Regions from separate parts of the Pedobacter sp. Bi27 genome, predicted to be linked through region 1. Evidence: riboswitches for the same ligand, from Rfam matches in the RefSeq annotation. Region 1 holds a riboswitch; each other region holds the start of a gene.
What was found. Region 1 has a riboswitch for S-adenosylmethionine ahead of LQ227_RS16880 (SusC/RagA family TonB-linked outer membrane protein). Riboswitches for the same ligand answer to the same signal wherever they lie in the genome.
Positions count from the first base shown of each region.

Region 2: another riboswitch for S-adenosylmethionine. It lies ahead of LQ227_RS17775 (transferrin receptor-like dimerization domain-containing protein); the one in region 1 lies ahead of LQ227_RS16880 (SusC/RagA family TonB-linked outer membrane protein).
Region 3: another riboswitch for S-adenosylmethionine. It lies ahead of metH (methionine synthase); the one in region 1 lies ahead of LQ227_RS16880 (SusC/RagA family TonB-linked outer membrane protein).
Region 4: another riboswitch for S-adenosylmethionine. It lies ahead of LQ227_RS14600 (O-acetylhomoserine aminocarboxypropyltransferase/cysteine synthase family protein); the one in region 1 lies ahead of LQ227_RS16880 (SusC/RagA family TonB-linked outer membrane protein).

Region 1 is NZ_CAKKMW010000004.1:717,414-721,161, reverse strand. It holds gene LQ227_RS16885 (peroxiredoxin) at 364-1,635, opposite strand; SAM riboswitch class I at 1,773-1,880, shown strand; gene LQ227_RS16880 (SusC/RagA family TonB-linked outer membrane protein) at 2,208-3,748, shown strand, end outside.
Region 2 is NZ_CAKKMW010000005.1:157,098-160,845, forward strand. It holds gene LQ227_RS17770 (SusC/RagA family TonB-linked outer membrane protein) at 1-110, opposite strand, end outside; gene LQ227_RS17775 (transferrin receptor-like dimerization domain-containing protein) at 126-2,348, opposite strand; SAM riboswitch class I at 2,428-2,532, opposite strand; gene LQ227_RS17780 (helix-turn-helix transcriptional regulator) at 2,838-3,113, shown strand; gene LQ227_RS17785 (MFS transporter) at 3,173-3,748, shown strand, end outside.
Region 3 is NZ_CAKKMW010000002.1:422,848-426,595, forward strand. It holds gene metH (methionine synthase) at 1-1,793, opposite strand, end outside; SAM riboswitch class I at 1,962-2,066, opposite strand; gene LQ227_RS07185 (Bax inhibitor-1/YccA family protein) at 2,183-2,938, opposite strand; gene LQ227_RS07190 (hypothetical protein) at 2,977-3,543, opposite strand; gene murQ (N-acetylmuramic acid 6-phosphate etherase) at 3,657-3,748, opposite strand, start outside.
Region 4 is NZ_CAKKMW010000004.1:141,248-144,995, forward strand. It holds gene LQ227_RS14600 (O-acetylhomoserine aminocarboxypropyltransferase/cysteine synthase family protein) at 1-1,201, opposite strand, end outside; SAM riboswitch class I at 1,463-1,573, opposite strand; gene LQ227_RS14605 (hypothetical protein) at 1,785-2,798, shown strand; gene LQ227_RS14610 (PLP-dependent aspartate aminotransferase family protein) at 2,923-3,748, opposite strand, start outside.

The DNA of each region.
Region 1 (3,748 bases):
AAGCTCGCTTTCGGCTTTGTTTACTACACAGCCCCCGGTAAAATAAACCTTATTGTAGCGGCTATTCTTTTTGTTGCAAGACTATATCGTTTATGCAATTAATTCACAAAAAGATAGAAGCGGAAAGAAGGACTGCCTAAACCGAAGCGCGCTGCACCTGCTTTCCAAAAAACAATACGTTATGCATAATTATTCTTTCTAGTAGGTGGTGTCTCACCGACCACTACTTTAGGATTACTGCCATACAAGACCCTGAAATGAATTACCTTCGGTGAGCTCGCTTAAGGCTTGGTTTACTTCGTAGCTTTCCACTTCGGTACAGATCAGGGTGACGATTTCGTTAAGAAGGATCGATAAGACAAATTATTTCTTCAGTAAGGTATCAATCTCTGTATTAAATTCTTTCACAAATTCATCATAAAATTTACCGGTTGCGGGGCCATTAAAACCCGTATGGATCTGCGCTACATTGCCCTGTTTATCGATGATTATTGTGGTTGGAAACGATAAAAAAGAATCGAGTGCAGGCAACGATTCTGATACGACCTGCTTATCGGCAGTACCTGCAATAACCTGGTCGTAATCTATTCCAAAACGTTCGCGGAAACGTGTCATCACCTTTTTTGCATATTCGGGTTCGGTTGAGCGTTCGTAATGCAAAGCAATAATTTCTACACCACGTTTCTTGTTTTCTTTATACCAGGGCGCAATAAAAGTAGCTTCGTCAACACAATTTGGACACCAGCTTCCGGTTATGGTTAAAATCACCACCTTGTTTTTATATTTTTCATCCTTTAACGAAATCTTTTTCCCGTTTACATCAGGAAAGCTAAAATCAAGCGTTTTGTATCCTTTTTTCAGGTAAGTAAGTTTGTAAGGATCGGGCAGGGCAGCATCTTTATTTTTAGTTCCGGTAAAAGGCTGACTTCCCCTTGCGCCTAAAATTTCGCCAGTTAGGGAGCCATCTGGCTGAAAAGTTCCTTTGTAATAGGAAGGAGAGGAACCAATAAAGCTGGAAAGTTGAAATTCATTTCCTTCTACTACACCTTCCAGATAACGTGAATCGCCTGTTACACGGAGAAAAGTGCCAGTAAGTTTGTTACCAGTTTGCTTAAATAAACCTACTGTTTTCTCTTCCTTACCATTTGGCGATTTAAAAACTACATCATAACTGCCAGAATAGTCTGCCTTTGCAGGTTTATCTGTTGTTTTAAAACGGTAATTTTTTCGTTCAGCAACAATGGTTAAAGGTTTGCCGGCTTTATCCTGTTTCCTTAATGTGCCTGTTAATTGATCACCATCTATTGCAAATGCGAGTTCGTTATCAAATTGATCCAGTTTTACGAAAAGCGAATCAGCTGTTTGTTTTACAAGGCCACCTTCGAAACTTTCTTCAGCATTGCGGAAGTATAATTTCTGCTGACCGCTTTTTTCGCTGATTTCGAAGTTAAAGGGGATTTCTAATCCTTCCTTAACCTTAGCTATTCCACGCCAGATGCCGAGGGCAACAAAAACATTTTGTTTTTTCTCTTTAAGCTTTGCTGCTTGATTATTTGCTAATGCAATATGGTCCTGAGCATAGGTGAAAGTTATTGATATAGCCAATACGGCTGTTAAAATGGATTTTAGTTTCATTGGGATGTGTATTTGTCGACTAAACTAGTAGACAAATATATGGATGTAATTGGCAAAGAAAAAATTTTTCAACAAAAATCTATAAAAACTATAGGATAAATGGAATTAATTATACCTTTGCCCCAGTTATTTTAAAATACTTATCAAGAAAGGCGGAGGGAATGGCCCTGTGAAGCCTTAGCAACCATCTAAATTTTTAGAAATGGTGCTAATTCCATCCCAGATGAATCTGGGGTAGTTAAGTCAGTTGTTTGCGTTATCCTTATAAGAACTATATGGAGCACTTCTGATTTAAGGGGTGCTTTTTTTTTGCCCTGAATGCGTTCTTGAAATTAAATTATGCATTAAATAAAATCATTCAAATGAAAAAGACAGACGAGCTGAAATCTATTAATGTAAACCTTAACGCATGCTTCCGAATGCGTGGAGTCTGTTAAAATTGCTCCATTTTAACAGGCTTTTTTAGGCTAACCATTCCTTTTTCTCTTTAAAAACAAATACACTTTTAGCCGTGGTAAAATTGTTTTGCCCAAAATTATTATCCCTTTTAATTGATTATTAACTACACACTTATGTTTAAAATTTTAAAGTCAATAGCGTTTATCTTTCTGCTCTTTATTGTGCAAAAGCTTTCCGCTCAAAATGCCGCGGTTACCGGAACGGTAAAGTCGGCAGATGGTGAAACACTCCCTGGTGTTTCCATTTTAATAAAAGAAACCAAACAAGCCACCATTTCTGATGCAAAAGGAGCTTTTTCTATTCATGCACCAGATAAGGGTACATTGGTATTTTCTTATATCGGTTTTAAGAGCCAGGAAATACAGATCAATAAAAACGCCGGCCCCATTTCGATCATTCTTCAGTCAAGCGATAATGCGCTTGATGAGGTAGTGGTTACTGCATTGGGTATTTCGAGGCAGAAGAAATCGCTTGGTTATGCTGTTCAGGAATTAAAAGGACAGGATTTGGCCGAAGCTAAAGAGTCGAACCTGGTAAATGCACTGGCCGGAAAAATAGCAGGTGTAAGGGTAACCAATAGTCAGGGGAGCATGGGTTCCTCGCGTGTGGTCATCAGGGGGGAAACATCTATTGCCGGAAATAACCAGCCATTATTTGTGGTTGATGGGATTCCGGTAGATAATTCTCAGTTAAATTCGGCTGGGGCCAGAGATTATGCCAATACCATTTCAGACATTAATCCAGAAGATATAGAATCGATGAGTGTATTAAAAGGACCAAATGCCGCTGCATTATACGGTTCGAGGGCTGCGGCAGGTGTCATCCTCATTAAAACCAAAACAGGTAAATCGAAAAAAGGATTAGGCATTGCCATCAATTCAAACGCGGTTTTAGAAACCTTGCTTACGCTACCCGTGTATCAAAATGCTTTCGGTCAGGGATCGGAGGGCAAATTTAGTTATGTAGATGGTGCAGGTAAAGGCATTAACGATGGAGTAGATGAAAGCTGGGGTCCTAAATTGGATGGTAGGCTAATCCCACAATTTTATTCGAAGGGAGTAGCCGTTCCATTTGTGGCGCATCCTGATAATGTACGTGATTTCTTCCAAACCGGATATTCATTAAACAATGGGGTATCTATTGCAGATGCAGGCGAAAAGTACGACTTCCGTTTATCGTACAATAACCTGAAACAGGTAGGTATAGTACCAAACTCCGGACAGGGCAAAAATTCATTTGTATTGAATACTACAATAAAAGTAACACCCAAATTAAGTTTAACCGCAAATGCAAACTACAGCAAACTTAATTCTGATAATTTACCGGGAACGGGTGGTTCGAGATCTACCAGTACCATGTTGCAGTTTACCTGGTTCGGCCGTCAGGTTGATATCAACCAATTGAAAGATTATTTGGATGAAAATGGAAAAACGTTTAACTGGAACAATAGCTATTACAGCAATCCTTATTGGGTAGCTTACGAAAATACCGTATCGCAAAACCGTAGCCGCATTATTGGAAGTTTAGCCCTGAATTATAAGATTATTGATGGACTTGATTTCAATTTCAGATCAGGGACCGATTATTACAACGATAGACGTAAAGTTAGGATTGCATATGGCACCAATGGAACGCCTTTCGGCTCTTATACTGA
Region 2 (3,748 bases), on a different contig from region 1:
TGCTTATCTTTACTGTCGGTAATCTTACCGCGAATGGTATTTTGAGCAAAAGCCTGCAAACTGCTAAGCAAAACAAAGCAGACGATTAAATGGGTAAAAAAAAGTTTCATGTTTAGGGGTTATAATTAAGGATGATTGGTTTGGTTGAGAAATTGAGTGAGTTTTAAGATTGAAGTTGTTAACACGAGAATTTGTTCCTGTACTTCTTTTGCATGGTACTGCTCAATGGCTTCTCTCACACCGGGAAGGGTTTTAACGCCATAGCCAGTGTACAGACCAGGGGCATAAATGCTATGCCTATACCACGGGCGCCCAGGTAAACCTGCTTGTAGAAGCAATTGTTTTTCAGCCTGAAAAAGTAAGGTATTCAGTTGATCAGTTTTAGTATCCGAAGCGAGTGCAGCGGTTACGGTCTGACTAAGTTTTGATGATGCAGTTTTTAAACTATCTACTGCTAAGTTCAGTGCTTTAAAATCAAATTCAGGTAATTCAACCTGTACAGGAGGATTTTTCAAGTTTTCTTTGGGATCGTTGGCGAGCTGATAAGCACCACTTGAAATGAGCTTATTCTGGCTTTGGGCACCTTCTCTAAGCTGCTTTGCCAAAGCGTTTACTTCTGTAACATAAATCGCTATTTTAGCCTGAAGATTAGAAAAATCAAATGGAAGTACATCTGCGTTGGCCAAGCGTAATACCGCCCGTCCGGCTGTTTGCGATAAGGCCAATCCGTAGTCAAAACCAGGATCTTTAAACTTCACAAAATTGTCGTAAGTATCGAAATTGGTATGGTACTCTCCTCCATCATCCTCACCGCCAAAACCAAGGCTTAAAGTAGGTATGCCCAGGTGCTGCAAAAACGCTGAATAATCTGATCCTGTACCGAGCGCCCCCAGATCGAGTGTTTGGCTATCCTGTATTTTCTTACGTTCGGTAAGCGAGGCTGTAGAAATGGCTTTATTGGCTTTCCAGCGTTCAAAAACATTAGAACCAACCTGAGGGTCTTTTACCTCTTTCGAAATTTCTGAAACAAAATTTTCCAAGGCATGGGAACCGCCAGCTTCCAAAAAGCCACGGCCATTGCCATCCGAATTGATGTAGGCAACTGCTTTACTGTTTAACTCGTCAGCATGGTCTTCTACCCATTCTGTTGAACCTAAAAGCGATTGTTCTTCTCCATCCCAGGCAATATAAACAAGTGTTCGTTTAGGTTTTATACCTGCCTTTGCCAATTTCCCGATAGATTTTGCTTCTTCCAAAAGGGAGGCCAATCCACTTACCGGATCTGCAGCGCCATTTACCCAGGCATCGTGGTGATTGCCGCGTATAATCCACTGATTTTTAAATTTACTTCCCTCAAGTTTTGCTACAACATTGTAAGCTGGCACAATATCCCAGTTAAAAGCCAGTTTTAAACGGACCACGGTACTTCCATCGCCAATGTGATAGGTAACGGGTAAGCCACCGCTCCAATCGGTAGGTACCACCTGACCTTTAAGTGCTGCAAGCAATGGCAAAGCATCGTGATAGCTGATGGGCTGAACCGGAATTTTAAGAATCGTTTTGGCGTCTGCCCGCTCCAACCTTTTGGCATTCTTGGTAGAACCGATTCCGGGTGTTAATGGATCACCGGGATAAATTACCATATCCATTACCGATCCTCGTTGAACAGCAAATTCTGGCTTATAAGCGCCTTGCGGATATACATCTCCTTTCACAAAGCCATCATCTTTTGGATCCGAATAAATGATACAGCCCACCGCACCATGTTCGTAGGCTATTTTAGGTTTAGTGCCCCGCCACGATCTGCCATATTTTGCGATAACAATCTTGCCTTTTACGCTGATACCTAAACGCTCCAACTTTTCATAATCAGCCGGTAGACCGTAATTTACAAAAACAAGACCTGCACTAACATCGCCATCGGCACTCCAGGCATTGTAAGGAGGCAATTGCCCTTGCTGTGCGGTTGCTAAATCTTCGTGAATAGCCTTTTCTTCGAGCGAGGCACTGTATTTGTTGCTCCCTAAAAGTTCTACCGAACGGGTTTTAGGCGTTGGAAATAAAACATAATAAGTCTCTATTTTTGCATCCCAGCCATAACTTTTAAACTTTTTCAGTACAGATTCTGCTACTGTTTTACTGCCTTTAGCACCCAAGTGGTGGGGATCGGCAGAAAGTTCTTTTATAGTAGCCCCTATATTTTCTTTATTAAGCCCGGCATCAAATTTCTGCTCAATCTCACGCTGTATCGGAATATTCTGGGTTTTAAATCCATTCAGCCTATTTTGCGCGAATAAAGGAAGCCAGAGCAATTGAATAGCCGTAAAAAGTGTAAAAGTTTTCTTCATTTTCTGATTTTTTTAGGAGTTCTTTTACCAGAAAAACTTTGAGCGACCTCAAAATCAATTAGCATGCGGATGCATAACCAACTTATCTTCTCCACCTTTGGGCAGAAAGGAATTAGCACCTTTTACAAGTGTATAGGTTGCTCAGACGTCATAGGGCCCTTCCCTCAGTCTTTCTGGATAAGTATTATATAATGATGCAAACCTAAAAATAATAATCTAGTATTCCTATAGGAATTATATTATTTATTTAACTTATGCTTGACAAGCTTTTAAACTGAATACTTTTGGGTTTTTCGATCATGCTGAAGAGGATTATGCAAGCTAAACCGCAGATTTTACCACTTCTTACTGGAAGATCAGTATCTGCCGGATGACCAAGAACCTTTATCCTAAAATGATTTATAAACATAGATACATTTCTATATATCAATATTAAAATTTACCTTTGCCAAGGCTTGCCCCCTTGTTAATTCGGAGCAAAGCAAGAAAATGGATAACAAAAAGATAGAAAAGATATCCCGGGCACTAAGTGATACCAACAGAATCGCTATTTTACAGGAATTTAAAAAAAAGAAAGATTGCCTCTATTGTGCAGAAGTAAATGATCTTTTAGACCTGACACAACCTTCCGTATCCCACCATTTAAAGCAGCTGGTTGATGCAGACCTGCTGGTGCCTCAAAAAGAAGGACGGAATTTCAAATACCTGCTGAACGAGACAGTGCTCAATGAGTACATCGCCTGCCTAAATTCGTTAAAGGATTAAGGGCGCTTACATATGAAATTAGAAACAAATCACCAATACACATCGAAATATTTGAATATATGAATAAGTCTATATATATACTGGCATTAGGTGCCTTTGGCATTATCACTACCGAATTTGGCGTTATTGGTATCTTGCCAACGATCAGCAGGGAGTTTGGCGTCTCTGTGGATATGGCCGGGTGGTTATTAAGTGCCTTTGCTATAACGGTTGCCATATCGTCTCCATTTATAACTGCCCTTACTTCTAAAATCAATCGCAAGTTCTTATTATGCCTTGTTTTGGGTGTTTTTATACTCTCAAACCTGCTTTCAGCTTTTTCCCCTAACTTTACCATTTTGATGATCGCGAGGATTTTGCCTGCCTTCTTCCACCCGCTGTTCTGGAATATCTCGCTAGCAGTAGCGTTCAAACAAGGCGGGGCCAAAGCAGTGTCGGTCGTCATGACTGGCCTTAGCATCGCTACGGTTTTGGGTGTACCCTTAACTACCTATGCTGCTGATTACTTTCATAACTGGCAGGCATCATTTTTCTTAACCAGTATTATCAGTTTAATTGCCTTTTTAGGCCTGCTCTTTGTTGTGCCATCTATGCCGGGCAACAGCGAAAAATCTGCTGAAAGCCAGTTGCATGTT
Region 3 (3,748 bases), on a different contig from region 1:
TCCAACATCCCTGCATTTACGATTCCCATGTCTAAACCAGCCTGAATGGCGTGATAAAGGAATGCGGAGTGCATGGCTTCGCGAACGGTGTTATTCCCCCTGAAAGAGAAAGAAATATTGGAAACCCCACCGCTCACTTTAGCATGAGGTAGGTTTTCTTTGATCCAGCGGGTGGCATTTATAAAGTCGACAGCATAATTATTATGCTCTTCTAATCCGGTTGCAACGGTTAAAATGTTCGGATCGAAAATAATATCCTCTGGCGGGAAACCAATTTCGTGCACCAGAATATCGTAACTTCTTTTACAGATTTCTTTTCTGCGCTCGTAATTATCGGCCTGTCCCTGCTCATCAAAAGCCATTACTACTACCGCAGCACCGTATTGCATAATTTTGCGTGCACTTTCGCGGAATTTCTCCTCCCCTTCTTTTAGTGAAATAGAGTTTACAATTCCTTTTCCCTGCAAACATTTTAAGCCATTTTCAATAACCGACCATTTGGATGAATCGACCATGATTGGCAATTTGGCAATATCAGGTTCAGAGGCAATGAGATTTAAGAATTTGGTCATGGCTGCTTCCGAATCCAACATTCCCTCATCCATGTTCACATCAATTATCTGCGCACCGCCTTCAACCTGTTGCAGGGCAACGGCCAGTGCAGCTTCGTAATCGCCACCCAAAATCAGTTTAGAGAATTTGGGAGATCCGGTGATATTTGTTCTTTCACCAATATTTACAAAAATGCTTTCTGGAGTGATGGTTACGGGTTCCAATCCGCTTAAACGCATATAAGGTTCAAGAACCGGTATTTTCCGCGGCTCAGCTTTTCGCGCATTTTTGGCAATACAGCCAATATGCTCTGGTGTGGTACCACAACAGCCACCCACAATATTCACAAAACCAGATGCAATAAAGTCATCAACCAAATGTGCCGTTTCATGTGGCTGTTCATCATAAGCGCCAAACTCGTTTGGTAAACCTGCATTTGGATAGGCCGAAACATAACAGCCTGCTTTTGCTGCAAGTTCCTCAATATGCGGACGCATTTCTTTAGCACCCAAAGCACAGTTAAAACCGATACTTAATGGTTTTGCATGCATTACAGAGTTTAAAAAAGCTTCGGCAGTTTGACCTGAAAGTGTTCTTCCGGAGGCATCGGTAATGGTACCAGAAATCATGATCTCCAGTTTACGGCCAATTACCTCTTCATATTTTTTTATGGCTACAATAGCCACTTTAGCATTTAAAGTATCGAAAATGGTTTCGATTAATAATACATCAGAACCACCATCTACCAAACCACGCACCTGCTCATAATAAGCTGCTTCAAGCTCATCAAAATAGACTGCCCTAAAACCAGGATCGTTTACATTCGGCGACATGGAAAGGGTACGGTTGGTTGGGCCAATAGCACCGGCCACAAAACATTTACGGTCTGGATTTGCAGCCATGAACTCATTTACGGCTTCCTTTGCCACCCGCGCACCTTCAAAACTCATTTCGTAAGAAAGGTCTTCCATCTGGTAATCGGCCATGGAAATGCGCTGTGTACTGAACGTGTTGGTTTCGATAATATCGGCACCAGCGGCCAGGTACTCCAGGTGTATGGTTTTAATAATATCCGGACGTGTGATGTTGAGCAAATCATTATTGCCTTTTACATCACAGGGATGGTTTTTAAATCGCTCCCCTCTAAAATCTTCTTCGGTTAAGGTATATCGCTGAATCATGGTACCCATTGCACCATCAATCACCAAAATACGTTTTTCTAATTCTTCTCTTATGCTCATCTGTTGTTATTAGTAACAAGCAGTTAGTATCAAGTATCAATATTAATGATAGATCGAACTAACTTTAGATAAAAGCAAAGTATAAACAAATCTGTCTTGATACTTGATACTTAATACCCAATACTTATATGGCTTATTTAAAAAGTTGGTACGTGAATCGTAATCCTAAACTTATCTGTTTCCGCTATTTGCAGAATAGAATTTAGCACCTTGTATGGTTACAGGTTGCTAAGACTTCGTTGGGTCTAATCCCTCCGTCTTTCTTAATAAGCATACAAAAATGCAACAAAGCAACATCAATTCCAAAATTTATCGCTTTGCTACCAAATAAAATTACAAAGGCCATGCAATTCTGCACGGCCTTAAGAATATTGTTCTGTTTTTGAGGTTTACCTTCTGTTACCGAAAATACGCAATAGCGACAAAAACAAGTTGATAAAAGTAATGTAGAGGGACAGTGCACCCATGATTGCTAATTTTTTGCTTTCATTTACGCCTAAAGTGTTGCCATTTTCATCTAATCCTTCGCCTATCCTTTTAAGCTCCTGAACCTTATATGCAGTCAATGCAGTAAAAATTGCTACTCCGATAAATCCCATGATGTAACCTAATGTTGAGCTCCCCAAAAACATATTGATTACGCTAATGATCACCAAACCGATTACACCAGCAAATAATATAGGACCAAATTTACTTAAATCGGTATCTGTGGTATATCCCATTACCGCCATTACTGCAAATATTGCGGCGGCCGCAGCAAAACTAATTACAACTGATGGCAAAGAATAGGTTAACAAGATAAAGCTGAGCATTACTCCGGTTAATATAGAATAAAGCAAAAATACGCCGATTAACGTCTGATAAGACATTCGTTGCATACCAGCACCCATTAAGAATACCAGCCCGAGTGGGGCAAATATTGCAATATAGCCTAAAACAGTAAAGCCACCTTTACCAGTTTGAGGATTATAAGATAAAAGATAGTCCAATACCGCTGGTGTACTTGCGATAAAATAAGCTGCAACTGTGGAAACAGCTAATGCTACAAACATCCATAAGAAAACATTCCCAAAGAAACGTTTAGATGCAGATCTTTCCTGTACAAAAACACTGTCCTTTTGATATTGATAATTTTGTTGTTCCATTTTAAATTTTGTGTATTTAACTATATAAAAATAAATATTTAGTTTAATCTTTTTGTCAGCAATTCTTCAACTTTTTTAAAGAATTGTAGCGGTTTTAATGTGCGCCATGGCAGATTATCAAATGCACCACCAAAGTTAATGTAATAATCGATGTTATTATCGCGAAACTCGGTGATTACGTGTTCCTGAAAATTCACCCCAACAATCCAGCCATCTTCTACTTCCTGAAACCACTCTTCGTAATAACTGTCATCAGAGGCATGAAAATTCAGTATATTTTCACCGATCAGGATAAATTTATTAATGCCTTCATCCATCATCATCTCTAAAATATCGCGTTTCAGCAGCATAATGTCGTTGTTAATGGCATCGTTCCACTCGCCTATAAATTCTATAACCGCATAACTGCGATCATAATCGGCGTATAACACCTTCATGTATAAGGTATTCGAACCAAACTCGTCCCATTGGGGGTGAAGTAAAAAATTGTAAATCTGCTTATCGAAGTAAAGTTCTGAATATTCGGTATTGTAAAACGGCGAACGCTCATCTTCTGCCGAAATATAATCATCTCTCCACTGGTAATAAGGCTCAATTTCGTGCATACTCTTTTTTAATTATTGAATGAGTGAGTTTTGAATGATTGAATGATAATGCTATTCTTTCATGCTATCATTCACTAATTCTTTCCTTCAATCCTTCATCCTTCTCTCATTTCTTAGTGTCCTGCTTCAACTGCTTTACGTACACTTCCATAACGGGTTAACAACTCAGCTGCTTCATCGTAACCTATATTTAGCTCATCGGCCA
Region 4 (3,748 bases), 580 kb from region 1:
CTAATTGTTCTGTTTCGCTCAATTGCTGGTGTGTTGTGGCAGAAGGCTGAATGATCAGCGTTTTTGCATCACCCACATTGGCCAGGTGCGATACCAGTTTTAAGTTATCAATTACCTGTGTTGCGTTTTCTTTGCTTCCAGCCAATTCGAAAGATAAAACCGCACCAAAACCATTGCTTAAATATTTTTTAGCCAGGTTGTTATATTTACTGCTGGCTAAGCCAGGGTACTGAACTTCTTTAACTAATGGATGGTTTTCTAACCAGGTTGCTAATTCTAGAGCATTATCTACATGGCGTTGAACGCGGAGTGATAAAGTTTCCAATCCTTGTAATAATAGAAAAGAATTGAAAGGCGATAGGGCAGGTCCCAGATCTCTTAATCCTTCTACACGGGCACGGATAATAAACTGGATATTGCCAAATGGTCCGCCGATACCAAAAACATCGCTGAAAACCAAACCATGATAACCTTCTGAAGGCTCAGAGAATTGAGGGAATTTCCCATTGCCCCAGTTGTAATTTCCACCGTCAACGATAACGCCCCCAATACTTGTGCCATGGCCACCGATCCATTTCGTTGCAGATTCTACAACAATGTTAGCGCCATGCTCCAATGGTTTAAACAAATAACCCCCAGCGCCAAAAGTATTGTCGACCACTAAAGGTAGATCGTATTTTTTTGCAATTGCGGCAATTTTTTCGAAATCAGGCACACTAAATGCAGGATTACCGATGGTTTCCAAAAAGATTGCTTTGGTTTTATCGGTAATTTTGCTTTCAAATTCTTCAGGTATATCTGGATTGGCAAAATCGACATGAATACCCAAGCGCTTAAAAGCTACTTTGAATTGATTATAGGTTCCTCCGTAAATGTGAGATGAAGAAACGATGCTATCACCAGCCTCCAATATGTTATTTAACGCTATAAATTGAGCGGCTTGCCCCGATGCGACTGCCAAAGCAGCTACACCACCTTCTAAAGCGGCAATACGTTTTTCGAAAACATCGTTGGTAGGATTCATGATCCTGGTGTAGATATTGCCAAACTCTTTTAATGCAAATAAGTTAGCCCCATGTTCGGCATTTTTAAATCCATAAGAAGTGGTTTGGTAAATGGGAACAGCCCTTGAGCCTGTTGTTGGATCTATTTCCTGACCAGCGTGTAATTGTAAAGTTTCAAATTTATATGATGTTGACATAATTTCTATTTTTTAGTTGATGTGATTAGATAACAGAATTAGGATCATCCTAAAACCTAGCAGGGCGTATCCCGGTTTCCCGGGACCTTCCAATTTGAAAGAAACAAAAAAGGAAGATTTTTAAATTACTGTATGCAACAGCACATACAAGTAAACGCACGCATATCACAACTAATAAAAAAAATAGAAGTTTGTTCTACCTTTTTAAGGTTTGCACTGGGCTCGCTTAGCGATTGAAGATTTAATGTTTTCATCAGTTCTAATTTATATCTCCAAATAACACCATGTTATCCGGTCAGGAATTGGCACCTTCTCTTTCTGAGGGTTGCCAGTGGGTCATCGAGCCAGTCTCTCGCCACTTCTTTATAAATCAACCCGTGAAGATTGACTTTTATTTAGCTATCTGCCAAATAATATTCCAAATGTCTGAATTTAATTTTAATCCACAAAATAAAATTTTGAAATTACATTAACTCGCTGAAAATGAATTGCGTATTTTTATGATGCAATGACAATCTGAAACTTTAATACTGAATTAACGCTTAAAATTCTAAGTTTGTGGTACCTATCTAAATTAATTATGATGAAAAATACAAAATCCCTATGTTTAGGCCTGTTGTTTACTATCGCAGGTTTAAATAATGTAAACGCTCAATTTGGAGGCTTAAAAGATAAATTATTAAAAGTGGGCACTGCCCAGGGCGCGAAAGCTTTAGGCGTAGACAAATTTTTAAAACAACCTGCTGCTATTACCACTAATTTTGAAGACGTAAATAGAGAGGGCGAAAAGCTGCCTGATTTTATTAATTCATTAAATTTAAAAGCCCAGCCCTTGTATTTACTGCCTAAAAATCCAGATGGTGGTTTTGTGCTTTGCGAGGGGCTTTATGAAATGACCAATAAAAGTTATTGTCTAAAAGCCGGAACTTTCGCCCCATCAAAGGGTGATGGTTACATGTTTGCACCCGTTTTAGGCCCTAAAGAAGAAATTGTGGTTGCTATACTGAAAAGCGCTGAGAAACATCCTGATGTAGATCAACACGATATTCAGGCATTATTATGGACTATTATTGCAAGAACAAAATTTGCTGATTTTAATGGACAGGTTAAAGTAACTGCCATTAAATTGTTAACGCCAAAACAACTTACACAATTAGAAGGTGGTGCTTTAGGTGTTTTGCCTTTCGATGTAATGGAGAAGGCTAAAGACCAGCTGCCGTCAGGGGTGAGAGCTGTTTTTGAAGCAGAAAATAATATCCGTCAACTGGTGTCGTCTGGAAATTATACTTATGCCGATATGGAAAAATATGCAATTATAGCGGGTATGGCGCCACCAAGAAGCGATGTGCCAAGTGGTATCTGGACCAAACACCCTGATGGTTATTATGTGCGTTATTTTCCTTCTGGTTATTCGATTACAAAGGTACAGGTTTATGTACCTAAAGAATTATTAGCCGGTGGTACAAAATTAATATATGATGCTGCTGGTGACATTGCCTGCCCGGCTAATACAGGTTCGCAACGTCTGGCACAAACAAATGAGCCATTAGAAGCAAATTATTCACTTAAATTGACTACGATTTGTAATCCGAAATAGATTTCAAAACAAATATTCGTCATTGCGAGAAGGAACGACGAAGCAATCTTAAAGCGCACGATAGTAGCGATCGTTGTAAGATTGCTTCGTCGGCTGAAAAAGCCTTCTCGCAATGACGATTTTTTTAACCCAGTGCCTGCGCCAAATCGGCTATAATATCGTCTACATGCTCTAAGCCTACAGAAATACGGAGTAAATTTTTTGGTGTTTTACTATCGGGGCCTTCTACCGAATAACGATGTTCGATTAAACTCTCTACACCTCCTAAACTGGTCGCTTGTGCAAATAACTGAACCTTATTTGCCACTTTGTGAGCCGCTTCAACATCTCCCTTAACCAGGAACGACATCATTCCACCAAAATCTTTCATTTGTTTCTTTGCAATTTCGTGCTGAGGGTGACTTTCCAAACCCGGATAAAAAACAGCTTCAACATTCTGATGTTTGTTTAAATAGTCGGCTATGATTTTTCCATTTTCACAGTGGCCTTTCATGCGATAAGCCAGTGTTTTAATGCTTCTGGTTAACAGAAAACAATCAAAGGGAGAAGGCACCGCTCCACCCGTTTGCTGAATGTTTTTGATTTTCTCCCACAACTCATCTTTTTTCGCCGTTACCAGAATCCCGCCAAGTACATCGCTATGGCCACCCAGGTATTTGGTACTGCTATGCATCACAATATCAGCACCCAGTAAAATCGGGTTTTGTAAAATAGGCGAAGCAAAGGTGCTGTCGCAGGCCATTGTAATGTTTTTAGCTTTAGCTATTTTGGCAATTTGTTCGATATCGGTAATCTTTAATAATGGATTGGATGGGGTTTCGGTCCAGATCAATTTGGTGTTAGGTTTGATGCTCGATTTTATCAGATTTAAATCAGTCTGATCAATAAAATCAAATTCCAAACTATCGTTAAAAATCGTAAGAAGCTGTTTTTTAATACCCCAATACATA